3 regions of the Paraprevotella sp. genome follow, and region 2 is predicted to be linked to each of the others. Evidence: riboswitches for the same ligand, from Rfam matches in the RefSeq annotation. Region 2 holds a riboswitch; each other region holds the start of a gene.
What was found. Region 2 has a riboswitch for cobalamin ahead of AC5RDV_RS01010 (TonB-dependent receptor plug domain-containing protein). Riboswitches for the same ligand answer to the same signal wherever they lie in the genome.

Region 1: another riboswitch for cobalamin. It lies ahead of AC5RDV_RS02930 (anaerobic ribonucleoside triphosphate reductase); the one in region 2 lies ahead of AC5RDV_RS01010 (TonB-dependent receptor plug domain-containing protein).
Region 3: another riboswitch for cobalamin. It lies ahead of accC (acetyl-CoA carboxylase biotin carboxylase subunit); the one in region 2 lies ahead of AC5RDV_RS01010 (TonB-dependent receptor plug domain-containing protein).

Annotation. Positions count from the first base shown of each region.
Region 1 covers NZ_CFQRNQ010000003.1:185,650-192,355, forward strand. The annotation lists gene AC5RDV_RS02920 (endonuclease) at 1-857, shown strand, start outside; gene nrdG (anaerobic ribonucleoside-triphosphate reductase activating protein) at 956-1,444, opposite strand; gene AC5RDV_RS02930 (anaerobic ribonucleoside triphosphate reductase) at 1,451-3,664, opposite strand; cobalamin riboswitch at 3,794-3,996, opposite strand; gene AC5RDV_RS02935 (putative outer membrane beta-barrel protein) at 4,201-5,442, opposite strand; gene AC5RDV_RS02940 (RNA polymerase sigma factor) at 5,432-5,998, opposite strand; gene AC5RDV_RS02945 (NigD1/NigD2 family lipoprotein) at 6,029-6,706, opposite strand, start outside.
Region 2 covers NZ_CFQRNQ010000001.1:275,585-282,290, reverse strand. The annotation lists gene AC5RDV_RS01020 (ABC transporter substrate-binding protein) at 1-504, opposite strand, end outside; gene AC5RDV_RS01015 (DUF5074 domain-containing protein) at 509-1,675, opposite strand; gene AC5RDV_RS01010 (TonB-dependent receptor plug domain-containing protein) at 1,701-3,710, opposite strand; cobalamin riboswitch at 3,762-3,981, opposite strand; gene AC5RDV_RS01005 (hypothetical protein) at 4,200-4,343, shown strand; gene AC5RDV_RS01000 (response regulator transcription factor) at 4,474-5,091, shown strand; gene AC5RDV_RS00995 (O-antigen ligase family protein) at 5,126-6,469, opposite strand; gene AC5RDV_RS00990 (hypothetical protein) at 6,506-6,706, opposite strand, start outside.
Region 3 covers NZ_CFQRNQ010000006.1:118,934-125,639, forward strand. The annotation lists gene AC5RDV_RS05030 (amidophosphoribosyltransferase) at 1-1,248, opposite strand, end outside; gene AC5RDV_RS05035 (glycosyl hydrolase family 28 protein) at 1,403-2,863, opposite strand; cobalamin riboswitch at 3,616-3,822, shown strand; gene accC (acetyl-CoA carboxylase biotin carboxylase subunit) at 3,868-5,379, shown strand; gene AC5RDV_RS05045 (acyl-CoA carboxylase biotin carboxyl carrier protein subunit) at 5,398-5,913, shown strand; gene AC5RDV_RS05050 (acyl-CoA carboxylase subunit beta) at 5,910-6,706, shown strand, end outside.

The DNA of each region.
Region 1 (6,706 bases), on a different contig from region 2:
TCACGCCGTCTGCAGGCAGCGTGGACAAAGGCACTACGGTCACGATAAGCACCACCACCCCGGCTGCTTACATAGTCTATTCCCTCAATGGCGGAAGCCTGCGCACGGAAGAATCGCCCGTCTATGTGGAAATCACGGAACCGACCACCATCGAGGCTTATGCCATGAAAGAGGACAAGATTAGCGAAACGGTAAGCGCGACCTACACGATTGTCAGCACCCTTCCGGACGAAGGCGTACAGACGTTCAAAAAAGTAAATTCGACAGACGCACTTGAAATAGGCAAACGTTACCTGATAGTGTGCGAAGACAAGAACAAGGCCATGGGAGCCATTCAAAATGATTTCAGGAGTTGCGAGGACGTTACCATCGAAACAGGCCAAATCCGCACGGAAGTAAACGGCAACGGACAGCCGTTCCAAGTCATCCTCGGCGGCCAGGAAGGTGCCTACACCCTGTATGATGCCACCGCAAAAGCTTACCTGTCGCTGACTTCAGACAAAAACAAGCTGCACAACTCAGGCGAGGCCGGCAGCAAAAACGCACAGTGGACCATCACCGTAAGCGGCGAACAGGCTTTCATACAGAACAACGCCTACAAGAGCCGCACCATCCAATACAACGCTTCATCGCCCCGTTTCGCCTGCTACACCAACGGGCAACAGCCCGTAGCACTCTACGTGAACACGACCTCGGGCAGCGGCATCAAGGAAGTAGTAGCAACGGAAGATTCCCTTGTGGACGTGTACACCATCAACGGGCAGCTCGTGCGACAAAACGTACAAGCATCACAAGCCCTGAACGGGTTGAAAAAAGGCATGTACGTCATCAAAGGAAACAAAGTATTGGTAAAGTAAAACAACTCTGTTCCCATACCCATCTATAAACGACCACATCCCGCCACGCCCCCGATAAGAACGTGGCGGGATGCGTATTAGAATGCAGCCCTATTATCTCATTGCGCGTACAAAACGACTTCGCCCTCGCGCAAAGAAGCTTGCACGTCAATCAGCCGTTGGTTGCGGCTACCGCGAAACAACGCGTCACGGTCGCGTAAGGATTCCACGTATGGCCCGTCCACCAACACATCAATGTATTGCAGCAATTCAGCCTGCCGCCGGTCGTGCAGCAACCGTTCGAACTTATAACCGGTATAACACCAGATGTTTTTTCCGGTCTCCCGTTTCACGGCTTCTGCCAGTTCGGCAAATCCTTCCGGTTGGAACATCGGGTCGCCACCGCTGAACGTCACGTCCGCAAACTCATCGGCCCGGATGACCTGCATGATTTCCTCCGTCGTCATCAGGATTCCGGCCCCGATGTCCCACGACTGTGGATTATGGCAGCCGGGACAGGCATTGGGACACCCGGCGGCATACACCGTCGTACGGAATCCCGGTCCGTCCACCGTTGTGTCCTCAACAATCTTTATGACTGAAATCATCGTCGTTTATCGGTTTTCATGCACCACACGGTCATTCAGTTCGGCCAACTTGGCCTTGTTCCAACGGTCTGTCGTCCCGACCAAGTAACCGGTAATGCGTTGCAGGCGGTCTATATGCCCACTGCCGCATTTGGGACACACTTTCATCTCCGGTTCGGCATTCTCGTACCCGCAAGTCATGCAACGGTTACGATTGTGGTTTACCGACCCGTAGCCGATATTATACTTGTCCATCATGTCCACCACGCGCATGATGGCTTCCGGATTATGGGTGGCATCCCCGTCGATTTCCACGTAGAAAATATGACCGCCCCGCGTCAGGTCGTGATACGGTGCCTCAACTTCGGCCTTATGACGGGCACTGCACTTGTAATACACCGGCACATGGTTGGAATTGGTATAATACTCACGGTCGGTAATACCCGGTAAAACGCCGAACTGCTTGCGGTCGCCCCGGGTGAACCTTCCGGCCAATCCTTCAGCCGGAGTGGCCAACACGCTGTAATTATGTTGGTAGAGTTCCGAGAACTCGTTAGCACGGTCGCGCATATAGGTCACGATCTTCAGGCCGAGCTGCTGTGCTTCTTCCGACTCTCCATGATGCTTGCCGGTCAAAGCGACCAAGCATTCGGCCAAACCGATGAAACCGATGCCTAACGTCCCCTGGTTAATCACCGGAGCTATCGTATCGTTGGGCTTCAGCTTCTCGCATCCCAACCAAAGCGCACTCATCACCAACGGGAATTGCTTGGCAAAGGCTGTCTTCTGGAACTCCATACGCTCATGCAACTGACGGGCCGTGATTTCCAACATGTGGTCGAGCTTGGCAAAGAAACGAGCGATACGTTCTTCTTCATCTACAATCTCCATGCACTCGATGGCCAGACGCACGATGTTGATGGTTGAAAAAGAAATATTTCCCCGTCCGATAGAAGTCTTCGGCCCGAAACGGTTTTCAAAGACGCGGGTACGGCAACCCATCGTAGCCGTTTCATACAGGTAACGTTTCGGGTCGTCGGCACGCCACAGTTCATGCCGGTTGAACGTGGCATCCAAATTAATAAAGTTCGGGAAAAAACGACGGGCTGTCACCTTGCAGGCATATTGGTAAAGGTCGTAATTGCGGTCGGTAGGCAAATAACTCACGCCCCGCTTCTTTTTCCAGATTTGAATCGGAAAGATGGCAGTTTCGCCGTTGCCCACCCCTTCGTAAGTACTACGCAGGATTTCGCGGATGATGCAACGCCCCTCGGCCGAGGTATCCGTACCGTAGTTCACGGAACTGAACACCACCTGATTCCCCCCACGGGAATGGATGGTATTCATATTGTGGATAAAGGCTTCCATAGCCTGATGCACCCGGGCCACAGTCTTGTTCATCGCATGCTGGAGGATACGTGCGTCACCGGTCAGGCCATCCAGAGGACGAGTGACAAAGTCGTCCACTTCCTTATGGTATAAACGGGAGTAGTCCTCGGCGTTCAACTCCTCCAAGACCTTCACTTCTTCGATGAAACTGGCACGCACGAAAGGAGCCAGATAAAAATCAAGCGCAGGAATAGCCTGGCCGCCGTGCATCTCATTCTGTGCCGTTTCCATGGAAATACAGGCCAAAATACTGGCCGTCTCGATACGTTTGGCCGGACGGGACTCCCCGTGTCCGGCAGAGAAACCATGCTTCAAGATGTAGTCGAGCGGATGCTGCACGCACGTCAAGCTTTTGGTGGGATAATAATCCTTGTCATGGATATGCAGATAGTTGTGCTTGACCGCCTCTTTCACCTCTTCACTCAGTAGGTAGTCGTCTACGAAAGGCTTGGTGGTCTCGCTGGCAAACTTCATCATCATGCCGGCCGGCGTATCGGCATTCATGTTGGCATTCTCGCGAGTCACGTCGTTAGACTTGATATTGATGATTTCCAGAAATATGTCACGTGTCTTGGCCTTGCGGGCAATGCTGCGTTGGTTACGGTAAGCGATATATTTCTGCGCCACATCCTTACGGCGGCTTTTCATCAATTCCATTTCCACGGCATCCTGAATCTCCTCCACCGTCATTTGTGCCTTACCACGGTTCGTCACGTGTTCGCATATCAAATGAATCAGCTCTTCATTCTCACCGGCCTCGGTGTGTACCATGGCCTTGCGTATGGCATCCCCGATTTTCCGAGCATTGAAACCCACGATGCGCCCGTCCCTTTTAACAACTGTCTGTATCATATTGCATTTATTTTCCGGGCCGAAAAAGTCCCGGCCTCCTTTTTCTAAAAGAAGCCCTGTTTCTCCGGCATCTAAAATTTTGTATCTTTCTTATTACGTTCCCACCGTCATCCCCTTGTCCCCGGAGTCCGTACGGCTATGTCACAGGCAGGTCTTCTGACTTACTCGCGTTTCATGTCCTTCCCGTTTCGCCCGACGAAACAGTGGATGCAGCATGTCATGAAACGTATAAAAGAGTTCACAGCAGCGGGTCTGTCGGGGACTCTCACCCCGTTCCCTTTTCACCCTGTCGGCCGACTGGCAAACAGGGCACCTGAACAACGGCAAAGGTACACCTTTTCCTTTTTTCGTGCAAGTGTTCTCGCTGTTTTTATTTTAAAGTTTCCAGATTTTACAACCCACAAAACAATTAAAATACTTATAATCATTAGATTATAAATACAATTTACCAAAACGAAAAGGCCAAAAGTTTCCCAAAATAAAAAACATGTATGCAACAGGATCAAATCAGGCCTTCGGAAAGGACAAGACTTATGTCACAAACCGAAAGAAAACCTAAGCCCGAATTCCAAATTAAAATTCAATGGTTTCTCCTTATAGATATTGGAAACAGAACTTCCATTATCAAAATAGTAGCTCACTCCCGGCTCCACATACAAACCTACCACTGACGACAAGTTAAGCTGCATCCCGGCGGCTGCATTTACAGAATATTGCCAAGGTTTTTCCCGTACATCCTTATGTGTAGATGACTTTATCCGACCTTTCCACGTATAATCCGTTTCCGTATCTCCATCCACGCACTTCTCGGCCATTCCTCCGGCCGACAGATACAAATCCATCCACCGTTTCTTCCACAAACTGGCCTTAAAGTTCAAGGGAATCCCTACGTATTGCAGGGATTGCCGGACCTCATAACTATAATCTTCTCCAGAAGAAGAAAGACTTGACGAAAGATAAGTATAAGAAAGGCCGCTTTCTATACCGAACCTTTCGTTTACGGCATAACAGGCAGACACGCCGAACCTGACGGGCTGCTTGTGTTTCATCGGGACAACGCCATCCACATACCGATGGGCAGACCTTATGGCCGTCACCGGAAATTTTCCACATTCCATCGCCTCGGGGTGTCCCCAAGAGGGGATAGTTCCCATCAGGACAACTCCTCCGTTCCCATAATTCATTACCGATTTTCCTGGAGTATTGGATGCAAAAAGACTCACAGCCAACCAATGCGACCTTTCTTTCTTGACCTTTCCGACGTTTGGAACCAACTCAGGATAACGGCCTATTCCATCAGGATAAGGCTTTCCCGAATTTCCATGGCTATCTTCAGGAATCGTTTTTTCTCTTTCAGCCAAAAGTTCTTTTCTCTCTTCAGCTAAAGCCTTCCCACCTTCTTCCGATACGGCAGGCCGGTCGCAAGCCACTATATCTTTCCCGGACGGTTTACGACGGCATGGCTCCTTTTCCACGCGCTGCACTTTTGCCCAAAAGGCATCCGTCGGCCCAAGAAGAACGCCTTCGGTCGGAATGCGATTGTCTGCAAAAGACATAAAAACCGGCTGACACACATTCCTTCCCAAAGGCACAACTATCGCCAACGCTGCCGCAATCCCGGCCAAGCGCAGCCATACGGTACTCCTCCCACGAGAAGAGGAGACGGACAGGCGTTGCTCTTCCAAAGCCTTGTTTATCCCGTCCCACAGCCCGTCGGGAGGGATGACCTCGTAACCGTCCAGTTTCTTTTGCCATTCATTCAACCATTTATCTTCCATTGACCTGAGCTTTATATCTTTGAACTTCCTTTGCCAACACCGCCTTTGCCCGATGCAGTTGCGAAGCCGATGTACTCTCTTTTATATTCAGCATCGCGGCAATCTCCTTATGGCTCTTCCTTTCGAACACATACAAATTGAAAACAGCCCTATACCCTGCCGGTAAACGGCAAATCATTTCCTGAAGAACTTCAGACGGAATGTCCCCCGCATCCGGCTCATCCTCGACCGTGTCCGGTACGTCCCATCCGTCGCCAAGGGATTCCAACTGCCGGTCGCGCTTCAAGAATTTCAATGACTCGTTCACCACAATACGTACCATCCATCCCCGGAGAGAACCTTCACCCCTCCACTCGAAACCGTGAATGGAAGTGAATATCTTCACGAAACAATCCTGAAGGACATCTCTCACATCGTCCATACAAGCCACATAACGGGAACACACGGCTGTGAGGCAACCTGCATAGCGACAATATAATAATTTCATCGCTACACGGTCGCCCCGCTGTATACCTCGAACCAAATCCTGTTCGCCTTCGTCTCCGATACGCGTCATGCTGAACGAACGGTTATCTGTCCCCTAATACTATCGTAACGCACCTCCTCTTTGCATTTGTTCTATTTGTTTTGCCACGTTTCCTGTCTTTTTACGGGTACAATAATCAAACTCTGCCGTCCTCCTTCCCCGGAACGACCGCCAAACCAACGTCAGCTTGACCGTGCGCCCTCCCGTATCGGGAAGCTTCCCTAAATCAAAGGCCACAAGCGCATCGCTCCGCCAACTCCCCGCATCCCCGCAAGCATCGTGACGAAACTCCACCTCATAGGGATTCTCCGGATTGCCCCCGGTCAATAAATTCACCTTATGGGGAATCCCCCTGCTGCCCCACAAAGTAGAGAAACGCAGAGTCAGATAACCGTCTTCCGCCACAGTCACCCAATCGTCTACTATCTCCACAGGGTCATTCCCGTATAGCGAATCGTTCACCAAAGCAGAATCCGGAACCGTTTTTTTCGTCAGGATGCTGTCCATCCAGTTTACATAGACTGCACGCGCACGGGAATGCCTGTCTTCGTCTACGTCCGTAAAATGCACCAAAGCCCGCACCTCCTTTTCTCCGAAAGGGGAAGAAGACAGGTTGACCGGCCAAAGCGTTGTCTCATCATCCAACTGCAAGAAACAGGAATCCGTACCGCCCTTGACCGTCACCAAAGCATTCGGACTGAAATAAGGATACCATACATAAACCTCACCATCGTCATC
Region 2 (6,706 bases):
GTTTTCAAACGGAGAAAGCATCACAGCATCGGGATGCAACGCCATAAGCTTCTCGATGTCCGGATTCATCCCGCTGCCCAAATCCGCGATACGTCCCGTGCGGCATCCCTCCTTGATGTAGGGCAGGTCGATATACCGGAGGTCGCACACTCCGCCCACGGCAGCCAGTGCCCCCAACTCTTCCATCAACCCGCAATGCACAGACGAATAAATGACGGCTTTCTGCAACGGCACGCGCACGACCGTCCCTTGCGGCAGACTGTCGGGCAATGGCTCGTCTCGTCCGACCAACACATACGTGTGCAGTATTTCCAACGTATCCCACGGATTTCTCAGCGTAGCCACCCGGTAACCGTCGTAAGACACAACCCTCAGGTTCTCTGCATACTTTAAATCCAACGTGTCACCGCCCTCGTCCAAAAAGGAAGCCGTCTTGCCCCCGTCCTTACAAGAGGACAGAAGCAAAACGGCAAACAAACCATAAAAAAGGCTACTTACCTTCATCTCCTTATTTTGTGACAAACACCATCTTCGAGGTGGACATTCCGGCTTCAAACGTACGTTTATAAGTTCCATCCGCCCCGTATACATGTACGTCGGATGCAGCACCGTAAGGTACGTCAAACACATACACATCGCCAGATGCTGGATCAACAGCCAAACCGTTGGCACTCTGCAAATCAGCCATGTCCATAAACTCTTGTTCATCTCCTGTCTTTAAGTCACGGACGTAAGCACGAGCCACTTCCGGCATATAATACTCTGAATAAAGGATGTACATTTTCTCCCCGGCATTCGCGATATAAGTTGCACGGCACACCTGTTCCACTTGATCTGTTTCCGGATCGAGACGTTGCATCGTACCGTAAATATACTGGTCCGGAGTCAAGGACGGGCTTCCTGCATAGTTGCCATTGGACACGAAGTATACATACCCGTCTTCTGCCGTGATGCACTGGGTATAAGGATTGAGCATTACTTCAATATCTTTCAGCTTGGTGAAAGAGGCTGCATCAACCACTGCCAACCACTTTCCTTTTGAATACCCCGAAATATTGACATACAGTTTGCCGTTGGCAGAAGTTATAGCCTCGGGATGGTCATAACCTGTTTGTGCCCCTGCATCTATAAGATTCAGTTTGCCATCGATGGCCATGGAAGTCGTGTCGATACGGGAAACCGTCCCGTCGTATGCTGTAAAATAAACCTTCCCCTCACACGCTGCCATGTAGCGAGGCTCAACCGGAGTACCGTCTTCGGTAGCCACCGGAATGGATTTCAGAACCTTGCACTTACGGTCCATGATGACAACTTTGGAAGAACCGCTCACCGTCACGTATATTTTCGAACCATACACACAAAGGTCTTGCCCCAAGTCGCCAAGCCCTTCGCCATTGGCAGCCGCATAAAGGTCTTCGCTCAACTTTCCGGTCTGAAAATCCAAATATTGGATACTGGCATCATTTCCACCCCAATTTCCGGTATTCAACACATAAGCTCCCAAAGCGACCACGGGGGAAGGAACCGCAGTGCTGTCACTTCCATTGGCACCGCCTCCATTTCCACCAGTCTCTTCTCCCGGCTTTCCACCATCTCCAACCGTGTCATCATCCTCGCTACAAGCGGTAAAACACCCCAAAGCCAGAGCCATTATGGCCCATTTACACCATTTCATTTTCATTTTTTTCGTTATTAAAAGTTTATAAAGAATATGTTATTGCCACTTTAAAATTCCTCCCGGGCATCGGATAGTAACGCACCACCTCATAATTTCTTCCACCCAGATTGGCCGCGTCCACCTGCAGGCGCAACTTATGATCCCTGAACCGGAAAACACGGTACAAGGAAAGGCTATGATCGGAATAGGCATTCACGAGATTGCTCTTTTTGTTTTGCGGCAGACGATAGCGTTCACCGCTCCACGCCACATTATATGCCACGTTCATCCACGGCATTTCAAGTACCACACTTCCACCTCCGGAATGTTTCGGCGTATAGGCAATCTGATGACGCCACAACTTGCTACCGCGTTTCGTCACGTCTTCCGCCTGCATGAAACTGTACGCTCCTGTCAAACTCAAATTCCAAGCTTTTGCCAAAGCCCATTCGGCAGCCAGATTGGCATCCACGCCGTAAGTCTCCACTTTGCCTACGTTGGACATTTTCCATACGAACATCGTCGGAACTGCCACAATCTTGTCTTTCACCTTATTATAATAAGCATCCAACGAAAAGCTCACGTAATCCGCCACTTTTCCCATACGTCCGGCCCAGGTGGTCCCTATATTCCATTGGCACGTTGTTTCCGGACGCAAGCGGCTGTTCCCAATGAGCAGATAATAGAGGTCATTGAAAGTCGGGACACGGAATATGTCTTTATAAGACGCGCGCAAACGCCAACTCGCCTTTTTCACAGGGCGCCACGCCAGGCTTACCGCCGGAGAAAGCCGCTTACGGTCGTCGGCAGCCATCCCTAAAGAAACTCGTTCGGTAATGAAAGTATTCAGCAAGGAAGCCGTCACCTGAAACTGCGGTTGACGGTATTGTGCTGAAAAGGCCGTCAGACTGGTATAACGTTCCGGGTATTGGCATTGGTCCAACGTCGTGGCCAAATCGTTATACACAAAATCCTGCGCCAACGAAAAAGAAAGGTTTTTCACGGGCTTCGCCCATAACGTCGCGGTCAGGTAGGTCTCCGTCTGGCGGAAACGGTCTTCCGTCGGCCCGGCAGCCTTCTTGTCCGTGTCTTTGTTCCAACTATAATTGAACTTCCCGGAAGCCTTCAGTTTCCACTTCTCCGAAAAACGGTTCTCATACCTCAACTGACCGAAATAATTACGGTCATAAAGCCGTTCCGCCGCATAGGGATTGTCATATACGACACTACCGGGCAATCCTCGACGGGAATCGAACAGATACCCCTTCACATCCAAATCCTGACGTTCTGTCAAATGGGCAAAAAGATTCACCTCCGCACGGTATGCCCCTATGTCGCTATTGTTACGCCGTCCTTTTATCTGTTTATCCAAGTTCATCATCGTAAAATGATAATTCCCGTCGGCACGTAAATATTCACCGTAAAGAGAACAAGACAAACGCGGTGTGAACCGATGGGCATAGAACAATGAGGGGTTGGCCAAACCGTAAGCCCCCGCCTTCACCTTTACCGAAAGAGTGAAATCCCGGCCTTCAAAATCAGGCCGGCTCGTTTCGATGCTCAACGCGCTTGCAGCAGCCAACATGCGTGCCGTCTGATAAATATTGTCGCTTTGCCCGATAGTCAACGTCAATGAAGAAACATTATCCAACGAGAAACGGGAGATGTCCACCTGTCCCGACTGGCAATCCCCTATGGCCACACCATCGTAGAGCACGGCTGTATGCTGTGCGCCCAGACTGCGTACGGAAACAGTTTTCAACCCTCCCACACCGCCATAATCCTTCAAGGTCACCCCCGAAAAATGCCGTACGGCATCCGACACGTCCAACACGCCCATACGTTCCAACTCCGCCTTATCAAGCGTCTGCACAGGAGCACCCGAACGTACGGTGGCAGGCAAAGCCTTCTCGGTCACCGTCAGACCTTTCATCTGTTTCAGCCCCACATCCACGCTATCTGCACCATTTTGTGCGAGCACGAACACAGTCTCCATACAAAATGACACAAGCAACCATCCTCTCATTTTATGAGATTCCTTGTATACGCCCATTTATATCTTCATTCTTCACTCAAGACACCTTCCTCCCATCCCACGGAGATTCCGGCATGACTACGTTTTGCAGGTCTTCTGACTTACTCCGGCTTGTTGGCCTTCCCACCTTATTATTATAAATAAGGAAGTGGCTTGAGGTTTGAAACAAACCGCACAATGAGTTCACAGCAGCGGGACTGTCCGGGATTTCCACCCGATTCCCTTTTCATCTGCCGACCTGAAAGGGCTTTCCCATAGGCCGGGCAGAACAAAACGTTGCAAAGTTATTAAAAAAATCAGTATCCCAAGACCTTTTCATTGATTTATATCAAGAAAAGGGCATTTAAATGATAACAAATGCCCTTTTACTTGTTTTGCAGGAAGAATCGCCGTACCTTTGTAGTGTCATAAGGAACAAAAGATATTTAGTTTTTAGGTATTTAGCTCCGTGAAGGAGCAATGTTTAGGTAAAAGATTGTTAGATTAAAAAAGAAAGGTAAGAAGATTATGACAGGATTAATGATTATCGCAGCGGTCGTAGTAGCTATGGCAGTTGCAACAGGTTCAAAGAAGAGCAACGGTAAGTTCTTGGGTTCAAGTACTTCAATGTTGTTCGGTAATAAAAACCTGAATGCAGGTGCAGCTTGTTAAGTGCAATGCACCTTAGTTTGAAACCAATTAAATTTTTGATAAGGTAAGGATGTCTGGAATAAGGCATCCTTATTTCTTTTTAAGATACGACGAGATTTGAGTAACTTTGCATGGAAATATGAGCGTGAACATGAAACTATCCCCCGAAATTGCCATTATAGAAGCCAACACATTGACCTGTATGGGACTACGCGGCCTCATTGAACGGATGATGCCACAAGCTGTCGTCCGCACGTTCAACAGTTTTGAACAACTGATGCGCGACACACCGGACATGTATTTCCACTACTTTATTTCAGCCCAGACCCTTGTGGAGCACAGCGCCTTCTTTGTGGAACGGAAAGAAAAAACCATTGTGCTTACCAATGGGACAACCGGCACCCCTCAAACCTCCCACTTCCATACGTTGAATATCTACCAAAACGAAGACAATATGGTGCGTGCATTGCTGCAACTGCAACAGTATGCGCATGCTCACGGACGACATCTGCCCCAAGGTATGGGAAAGCCCATATCGGGAACCACTGCCTCTACCGACCCCAACGGACTCAGTCATCGCGAAATCGAAGTGCTCATACTCATTGTACGCGGACTGACGAACAAGGAAATTGCCGACCACTTGTGTATCAGCACTACCACCGTTATCTCCCACCGCAAGAACATCATGGAAAAACTCAATGTCCGCTCCGTATCGGGACTGACTATCTATGCCGTCATGAACGGGTACATAGAGGCCGACCGCATCTGAAGAGTATTCCTTATAAACTTTTAGTTCTCTCCAATCAAAACCAATCTATTTCCATATTTTTCCCCTTTCCATTGCTTCTTTCATATTCTTGCAATTTAAGCCCTGCTTCTTTTTTAAGATATCCCGTCAAAGAAGAAGGTACTTTTTCTTTCTTCCCTACTATTTGATGAGCCTTCTCCAACATTTCCAAATCCCGTCCCTCTTTTTCATACAACCCCATCAACAAATATAAAGGGTAAATACGGTGGGGGACTCTATAATAAGCCTTATAAAACATCTCTTCAGCCTCCTCAAACCTGCCAAGAGCTTGAAAGTTTTTTCCCATGAGATTAAAAAACATGGGGTCAGAACTTCGTTTTGCCCCTTCATTTAATATTATGTTGCTTTCTTCGTAATGACCATTATACGACAAACACATTCCATACTCAAAAAGGAAACCAACATCTTTCTTCAAATCGGGATACAAAACCCTGTAACAATTCTCTATGCCCTCATATTTTTCCCTATCAAAATATGGCCGCACCATCCCCCAATGTTTCATCGCCGTACACGTCCGATAAGATTTATTAAACTGGATACATACCACCGCCCCCACTCCTATCAAAACCAACAAACCACACACCATTCCTACCTTTCCATACCGTTTCTTTTCACATAGCATCATTGGCATCCACGCAGCCCACAATAAAAGAAACAGAGACAATAAGCATGTGGCAAAACATCGAAGAGGATAAGAAAAAAGGGAAACCACCATAAAACTCACCATTGCACCACATAACCCGACAACCTCAACATTCCGACACCTAAGAAGGCGTATATAGACATAAGCCATAAGGCACAAACAAGACAAAACTCCCGGCAGTCCAAGTTCTATCCATATCTGCAAATATTCATTATAAGCATAATCCGGGGCACCAACCAACATTTCCTCATCTTGCGTTCCCTTCCCCTCCCGAAAATACGCTTCTTGTGCTTCCCCATAAACATACGGGAAACCGCCTATTCCCACCCCGGAAAATATCTGTTGTTTAGCCACCGGATAAGAGATTTTCCAGATGAACAAACGACCGTCTGCCGAATCTTTTTTCAGCACATACATGCCATACAAAAAAGGAACACAAAGAACGAATACAGCCAACAATACAAAACACTTTTTTATCCACGCACACTTCATCCGTAACCAAACCATTGACATCAAACTGATTACAGACGCCACCCAAGCTGCCCGACTTACACACATGACGAGTATGACTACGGAAAACAAAAGATAAAAAGCAGAAAGATAAAAAAGCATATTTGTAACCTTTTGCCCATGTCTAAACCTCACAAACAACGCATAGTCCAAGGCCAAGGGCAAAATAAGGACAATCAAACCCATCTATATAGTGCCATGCTTTGCCCTCATCCAATATCCCTATTCCAATGGGATGTTATATCCCTTGTGGAAATCCTCGCTCTGATAAGCCTTATGCTCATCCCAATAGACCAAAGAGCCTGCGCAAGAACCATACAGCCGACCGTTTGCCGAGTCATAACCGACAGTATGGGAACCATTCACTTCGATGGCCTGCCCTGCTTTCTGCATGTCTTCTTTTATGACCTGCACGCTGTTTTG
Region 3 (6,706 bases), on a different contig from region 2:
GATAGCCACTTTCTCGCTACGGATATACTGGCTCAGGATGCGTTCGAGCTCCTCATGCGTGGGCTTATGTCCCAACGCTTCTATCTGGGCAATCTTGGTTTGGTTCAGATACGCCTTGAAAGCGTCCAACATGCCATAAAAGGCGACTTCCGCCGTGTTCGGAATAAAAGAGAACACCGTATGTTCCAAATCCCCGCCAATGGCTTTCAGGATGGCATCGCGCAACTGCATGCCCAAAGCCTTACGCTCCAGGTAAATATCGCGGTCGCTTCCACGACTGAAATAGATTCGTTCGAACGAGCAGGCTTTCACCTCCTTGGGTTGCAAGATTTGTTCCAAACGCATCTCCCCGTCCTTATGCACGCTGACCGCCTGCCCCGGCATGAGTTCGTGTATCTGCTCCGTCTCCAACGCGAAAACCGTCTGGATGACAGGACGCTCGGAAGCCACGACCAAAACCTCATCGTCTTTATACCAAAAGGCCGGCCGGATACCCCACGGGTCACGCAGGACAAACATCTCGCCGCTGCCCGTCGCCCCGCACACCACATAACCGCCATCCCACAAGGGAGCTGCCGTGCGCAACACGTTGTTCACGTCGATGCGTTCCTCGATATAATGCGTGATATCCATGCCGGACAATCCATGCCCTATGGCTTCGGCATAAAGGCGTTCGCTTTCGCGGTCGAGCCTGTGCCCCACTTGCTCCAACATGATATAAGTGTCGGAATAAATCCGGGGATGCTGTCCTTTGGCCGTAATGTCGGCAAATACCTCATCCACATTCGTCAGGTTGAAATTACCACACAGCGCAAGGTTTTTCGCCCGCCAGTTGTTGCGCCTCAGAAACGGGTGGACAAAAGAAAGGCCACTCTTTCCGGTCGTTGAATACCGAAGGTGGCCCATATAAATTTCACCGGCAAAGGGAAGCTGCCGTTTGGCATACGTGGCGTCTGCAAGCTGTTCCGCGCCCAAGTCCCTGAACCGGGACTGCACGGAGGAAAAAATCTCGGTAATGGCACCCGTACCCAGCGCCCGTTCACGGAACATATACTCTTCTCCGGGATTCGCCTCCATCTTCACGCAAGCCAACCCGGCTCCTTCTTGTCCGCGGTTATGCTGTTTCTCCATTAAAAGGTAAAGCTTGTTCAAGCCATACATCCAAGTACCATACTTTTCCTGGTAATACTCCAAGGGCTTCAGCAAGCGTATCATAGCGATCCCGCATTCGTGTTTCAACTGCTCCATGACAATCGTTTTCTTCAAACCTTATTAGTGGGCAAAGGTACAAATAAATGCGAATACTTGCAATTTATTTCGCTATTTACGTAGAAAAAGACACTTCTTGTGACAAAAAAGAAACCTATCCACGCTTTCATGAACAAAACGAAAGACAAGCTCCCTACCTTACTTCCACATCGGAAACAAACCCGTTCATCTCTATCCCTTCCGTGCCCGTCAATTTCTTTCCGTCTACCGTGACATTCTCCAACAGCACGCCGCACACGTCGTTGCCTGCGTCATATCCTTTTATCCGCATAGGATACATTTTTCCCCTTTCGCCTTGGTAGCGGATATTACGAAAGACAAGGTTGCGAATCGGACCGCCAGGCTCACGGTTATATTTCTCATTGAAAAGAACCCGGATATCTATCAGCCGCGCCTCTTCGCAGTCTTCCACCCGGATGTCCTCGAACGACACGCCCTCCACCCGGTTCTTGTCGCCCACGCACACAGACATCACTCCACGATAGTTGTCGTCATCCTCGTCCACGTTCAGCACGTCTATGTTGCGGAACCTTACGCTGCGAAGCGTCTCCCCTTTCGGGGAACGGTCGTCACCATGGCCTCCCACGTTAATGGCATGCGCCACATCGGCCCACAAAATGGAATTCTGCACCGTCAGGTTGCTTGTCCCTCCCCAAAACCACCACCGGTGATTATAAAATGCCAGGCAGTCGTCGCTCGTACGAAGAAACACATCGTCCACCAACCAGTCATGGCAACACATCAAGTCAATCCCGTCGCTCCACCCCCGGGATGAAAAGCTCTTCACATTCCTGACCGTCACCTTCCGGCTTTCTCCGCCCATTATGGTGTAATGCTGGGGGTTGACCACCGTAATGCCTTCTACGTGCACGTTGCGCGAACGGGTGATTTCCACGCCGCGCAAAGGCCGGAACAGCATCCCTCGTCCCACAATCCGCACATTCTTTGCCCTGTCCACCCTGAGCTTGGCTTTCACCAAGGCCCCCGGCGCCAGGTAAACCGTGCAGTTGCTCGGTACGTCTATCTCATCGTTGGGCAGGTCCTTGGGCTTATGCACGCCGGGACCGAAATAAATCAGACGGCAATCTTTCCGGAAAATGTCTTTCGAACCTCCATCCCAGACCACGACGCCTTCGCCCCCTGTTCCGTCATACGTCTCCGTCTCCACAGCATTGGCAAACAAATGGAGATTACCCATACGATCGCCCCCGAACTCCACACTCAACTTGGCCGGACGCTCCAGGCGGAACGTCAAGGCGTGCCCGTCCACCTTATTATATGATATACCTCGCGAAAGAGGACGTATCTTCACGTCATCCACCGGTAAACCATGCGCCACGACCTTCACCTCCACCGGCTCGTCTGCGTCGAACTGCGCCATGGCAGCCCGGCTCTGCGTGTCCATGTCCACCTCCACTGAAAAAACCTGTAACTCCCGCCAGGCATTTTCCGTCCCGGCCTCCCTGACGTACACCTTGTAACGGTTGTCGTCCACAATGGCCTGGTCTTCTATCTTCGGATACACGAGTATTTTCGCTTGCATGGGAAAAGAAACGAAGAAGGCTCCCAGCGCGCCACATAATATCTTATTCATACTACCAACTTTACGTGAATATAATTTATATACGAACGAACATCATAAAATACCAATCGGAATACATTATATTATACTTAAAAAATATTAAATCCAAAACCCGGCATGCCATTGACATTCTGACACCATGTCATTTCCACACCCCCAAGAATTGCGTATTCGCACACAGGCAAAGGCTGCGACAAGAATAACGCAACCATACAGCCCTTCAGGAATAACAAAATGACAACCCTTACGCAAGAATATTTATCCTCTGTCACCCGTCCATGCCTTTCCTTCCGCATGAAGCGGCTCGGTGCGTAAGCCTAAAGACACATCCGGCTTGCATGATGCCACCGGATTTTGGAACGGAAAAAGTAACCCAATAAAGCCGGCACACGGTTTGCAAGCCGGAAATTTGCCGGAAAAAAGACATTTTTACGGCGTTTGAAAGAGAAACACGAGCCGACATGCGGAGAATGATTTTCCGCTTTCAGCCGAATGGTTTTCCATTCTCTTGGGATTGAATTGCATATATGCGGGAGATATGCAAAACAACAACGCATATACCGTATAAATATGCAAGAAGAGGCTCTATATGCTACGGTTCAGCCGTTTTTGGCCTGTCAGATAAAACGAAAACGCTGTCTTTTGGGACTGAAATCCTCCCATACAGTAACAAAAAGACATTCCCTACAAGCCCACCCGACATCTTCCGCCCTACGGAAAATTAATTTCTTTTGAAACCATTAGGCTGTAACGGAAAAAAGACGTACCTTTGCACAAGAATCGGTTCTGTGTGCAAGTCCTTGCGCACGGATTAAAAGGGAATCGGGTGCAAATCCCGGACAGTCCCGCTGCTGTGATGCTCCGTGAACTTTCTGAAAAAGCACCATCACCACTGGCCGTTTGTTTCTCAAGGCCGGGAAGGTTTCAGGAAGGGGGCGAGTCAGAAGACCTGCCGTTCGTTAAAAAACTGTTCTTGCTCGTGGGTTAGGAGAACATGTAGGATAAATGAAACAAAGATGATTAAAAAAGTTTTGATCGCCAATCGTGGCGAAATCGCTGTGCGGGTCATGCGCTCGTGCCGCGAAATGGGTCTGCGTACCGTGGCCGTATTTTCTGAGGCCGACCGTACGTCAAGGCACGTGATGTATGCCGACGAAGCTTACTGCATCGGCGCGGCCGAGTCGCACGAAAGTTACCTGAACATCGACCGTATCATCGAAGTGGCCGCAAAATGCAAAGCCGACGCCGTCCATCCCGGTTACGGCTTTCTGTCCGAAAATGCGGAATTTGTACGCCGTTGCGAGGCCGCAGGCATCATCTTCATCGGCCCGACAGCCGACACGATGGAAGCCATGGGAGACAAGATTGCAGCCCGCCAACGCATGATGGCGGCAGGGGTACCGGTGGTGCCAGGCACTGCCGAACCGCTGAAAGACGCCGATGAAGCCGTACGCATCTGCAAGGAAATCGGTTTTCCCGTCATGCTGAAAGCCTCCATGGGTGGCGGCGGAAAAGGCATGCGCCTCATCCATAGCGAAGACGAAGTGAAAGAGGCTTACGACTCGGCCCGTTCGGAATCCATGTCTTCCTTCGGGGATGACACGGTATATCTGGAGAAATTCGTGGAAGAGCCGCACCATATCGAGTTCCAAATACTTGGGGATGCCCATGGCAACGTGGTGCATCTCTTCGACCGGGAGTGCTCCGTGCAACGCCGCAACCAGAAAATCGTGGAAGAAAGCCCTTCGCCTTTCCTCACGCCGGAACTCCGCCGGGAGATGGGCGAGAAAGCCGTTGCCGCCGCCCGGGCGGTGAACTACCGTGGTGCCGGTACCATAGAATTTCTGGTGGACAAATACCGCCACTTCTATTTCTTGGAAATGAACACCCGCCTGCAAGTGGAACACCCCATCACGGAAGAAGTGGTGGGCGTAGACCTTGTCAAAGAACAGCTCCGCGTGGCCGACGGTGAGCCTCTGCGCTTCAAACAAGAGGACCTCTCCCAACGCGGACACGCCATCGAGTGCCGCATCTGTGCCGAAGACACGGAAAACGGGTTTATCCCCTGCCCCGGCATCATCCGCCAACTCACGGAGCCGAACGGCATCGGCGTGCGTATCGACAGCTACGTGTACGAAGGTTACGAAATCCCCCTCTACTACGACCCGATGATCGGCAAGCTCATCGTATGGGCCACGAGCCGCCAGTTTGCCATCGAACGTATGCGGCGTGTGTTGTATGAATTCAAAATCACGGGACTGAAAACCAACATCAGTTACCTGCGCCGCATCATGTACGCCCCGGCTTTTGTGAAAGGCGAATACGACACTTCATTCCTGTCAAAATATTCCCGTTCGCTGCAACGCAGCAACGGAGAGAACGAAGAGATAGAAAACATGGCCATGATAGCCGCCTACGTGGACTACCTGTTCAATCTGGAAGAGAACAGCCCCGTGCGCACGACAGACTCCCGCCCCATCAGCCGTTGGCGCGAGTTCGGCCTGCAAAAGGGAGTATTACGTATATAATAAGGAAAGGGATATTTTATGGAAATGCACATAGGAGACCGTGTCGCGGACGTGACATTGGTAAACAAAGAGGGAAACCGCGTGGAACTCACCATCGACGGCAAACCGTGTGTAGTGGACATCGTCATGGCCGAGAACGGTAGTTGCTCCATCCTGCACGACGGCAATTCCTACAATGCGGAACTTATTCGCGGAGAAGGCGGAAAGAGCTACGACGTGAACATGTTCTACCGCTCCTACCACGTGGACGTGGTGGACACGCAGGCCAAGTACCTCCGCATGAAAAAGCATGCGGACGAACGCCAACCGGATAAAATCGTGGCACCCATGCCGGGCAAGGTGGTCAGCATCCCCGTACAGCCGGGAGACGAGTTGAAGGCAGGTGACATCGCCATCGTACTCGAAGCCATGAAGATGCAAAGCAATTATAAGGTCAGTTCGGACTGCAGGGTGAAAAACATTCTCGTGACAGAGGGAGAGGCCGTACAAGACAATCAAACGTTGATAGAATTAGAACTCATACAAGAAGCATGAAAAGAGAAGAACTATATGCCCGGTTTGAGGAATTGGACAAACGGGCTTCGCAGGGTGGCGGACCGGACAAGATAGAAAAGCAACACGCCTCGGGCCGCATGACGGCACGCGAACGCATCGGCATGTTGCTCGACAAGGATACGTTCTGCGAAATAGACAAATTCGTGAACCACCGTTGCACCCGCTTCGGAATGGAGAAGAAACAGATTCCGGGAGACGGCGTGGTGTGCGGTCACGGCAAGATAGACGGACGGCAAGTGTTCGTCTATGCTTACGACTTCACCGTACACGGCGGTTCGTTGAGCGAGACCAACGCGGCCAAAATCGTAAAAGTACAGACTTTGGCCTTGAAGAGCGGCGCACCCATCATCGGACTGAACGATTCGGGAGGCGCCCGCATACAGGAAGGCATCACCAGCCTGGCGGGATACGCTTCCATATTCTACCAGAATACAATGGCCTCCGGCGTGATTCCCCAACTCACGGCCATCCTCGGCCCGTGTGCCGGAGGTGCCTGCTACTCTCCCGCCCTCACCGACTTTATTTTCATGGTCAACGAAAACAGCCACATGTTCATCACCGGACCGGATGTGGTGAAGGCCGTGACCAATGAAGTGGTGGACAAGGAAGAGTTGGGAGGAGCTTACACGCACAGCAGCAAGAGCGGTGTGGCCCACTTTGTCTACCCGACGGAAGAAGAAACACTGATGCAACTCCGCGAACTGCTCAGCTTCCTGCCGTCCAACAACATGGAGGACGCGCCGATCGTGCCTTGCAGCGACGACGCGAACCG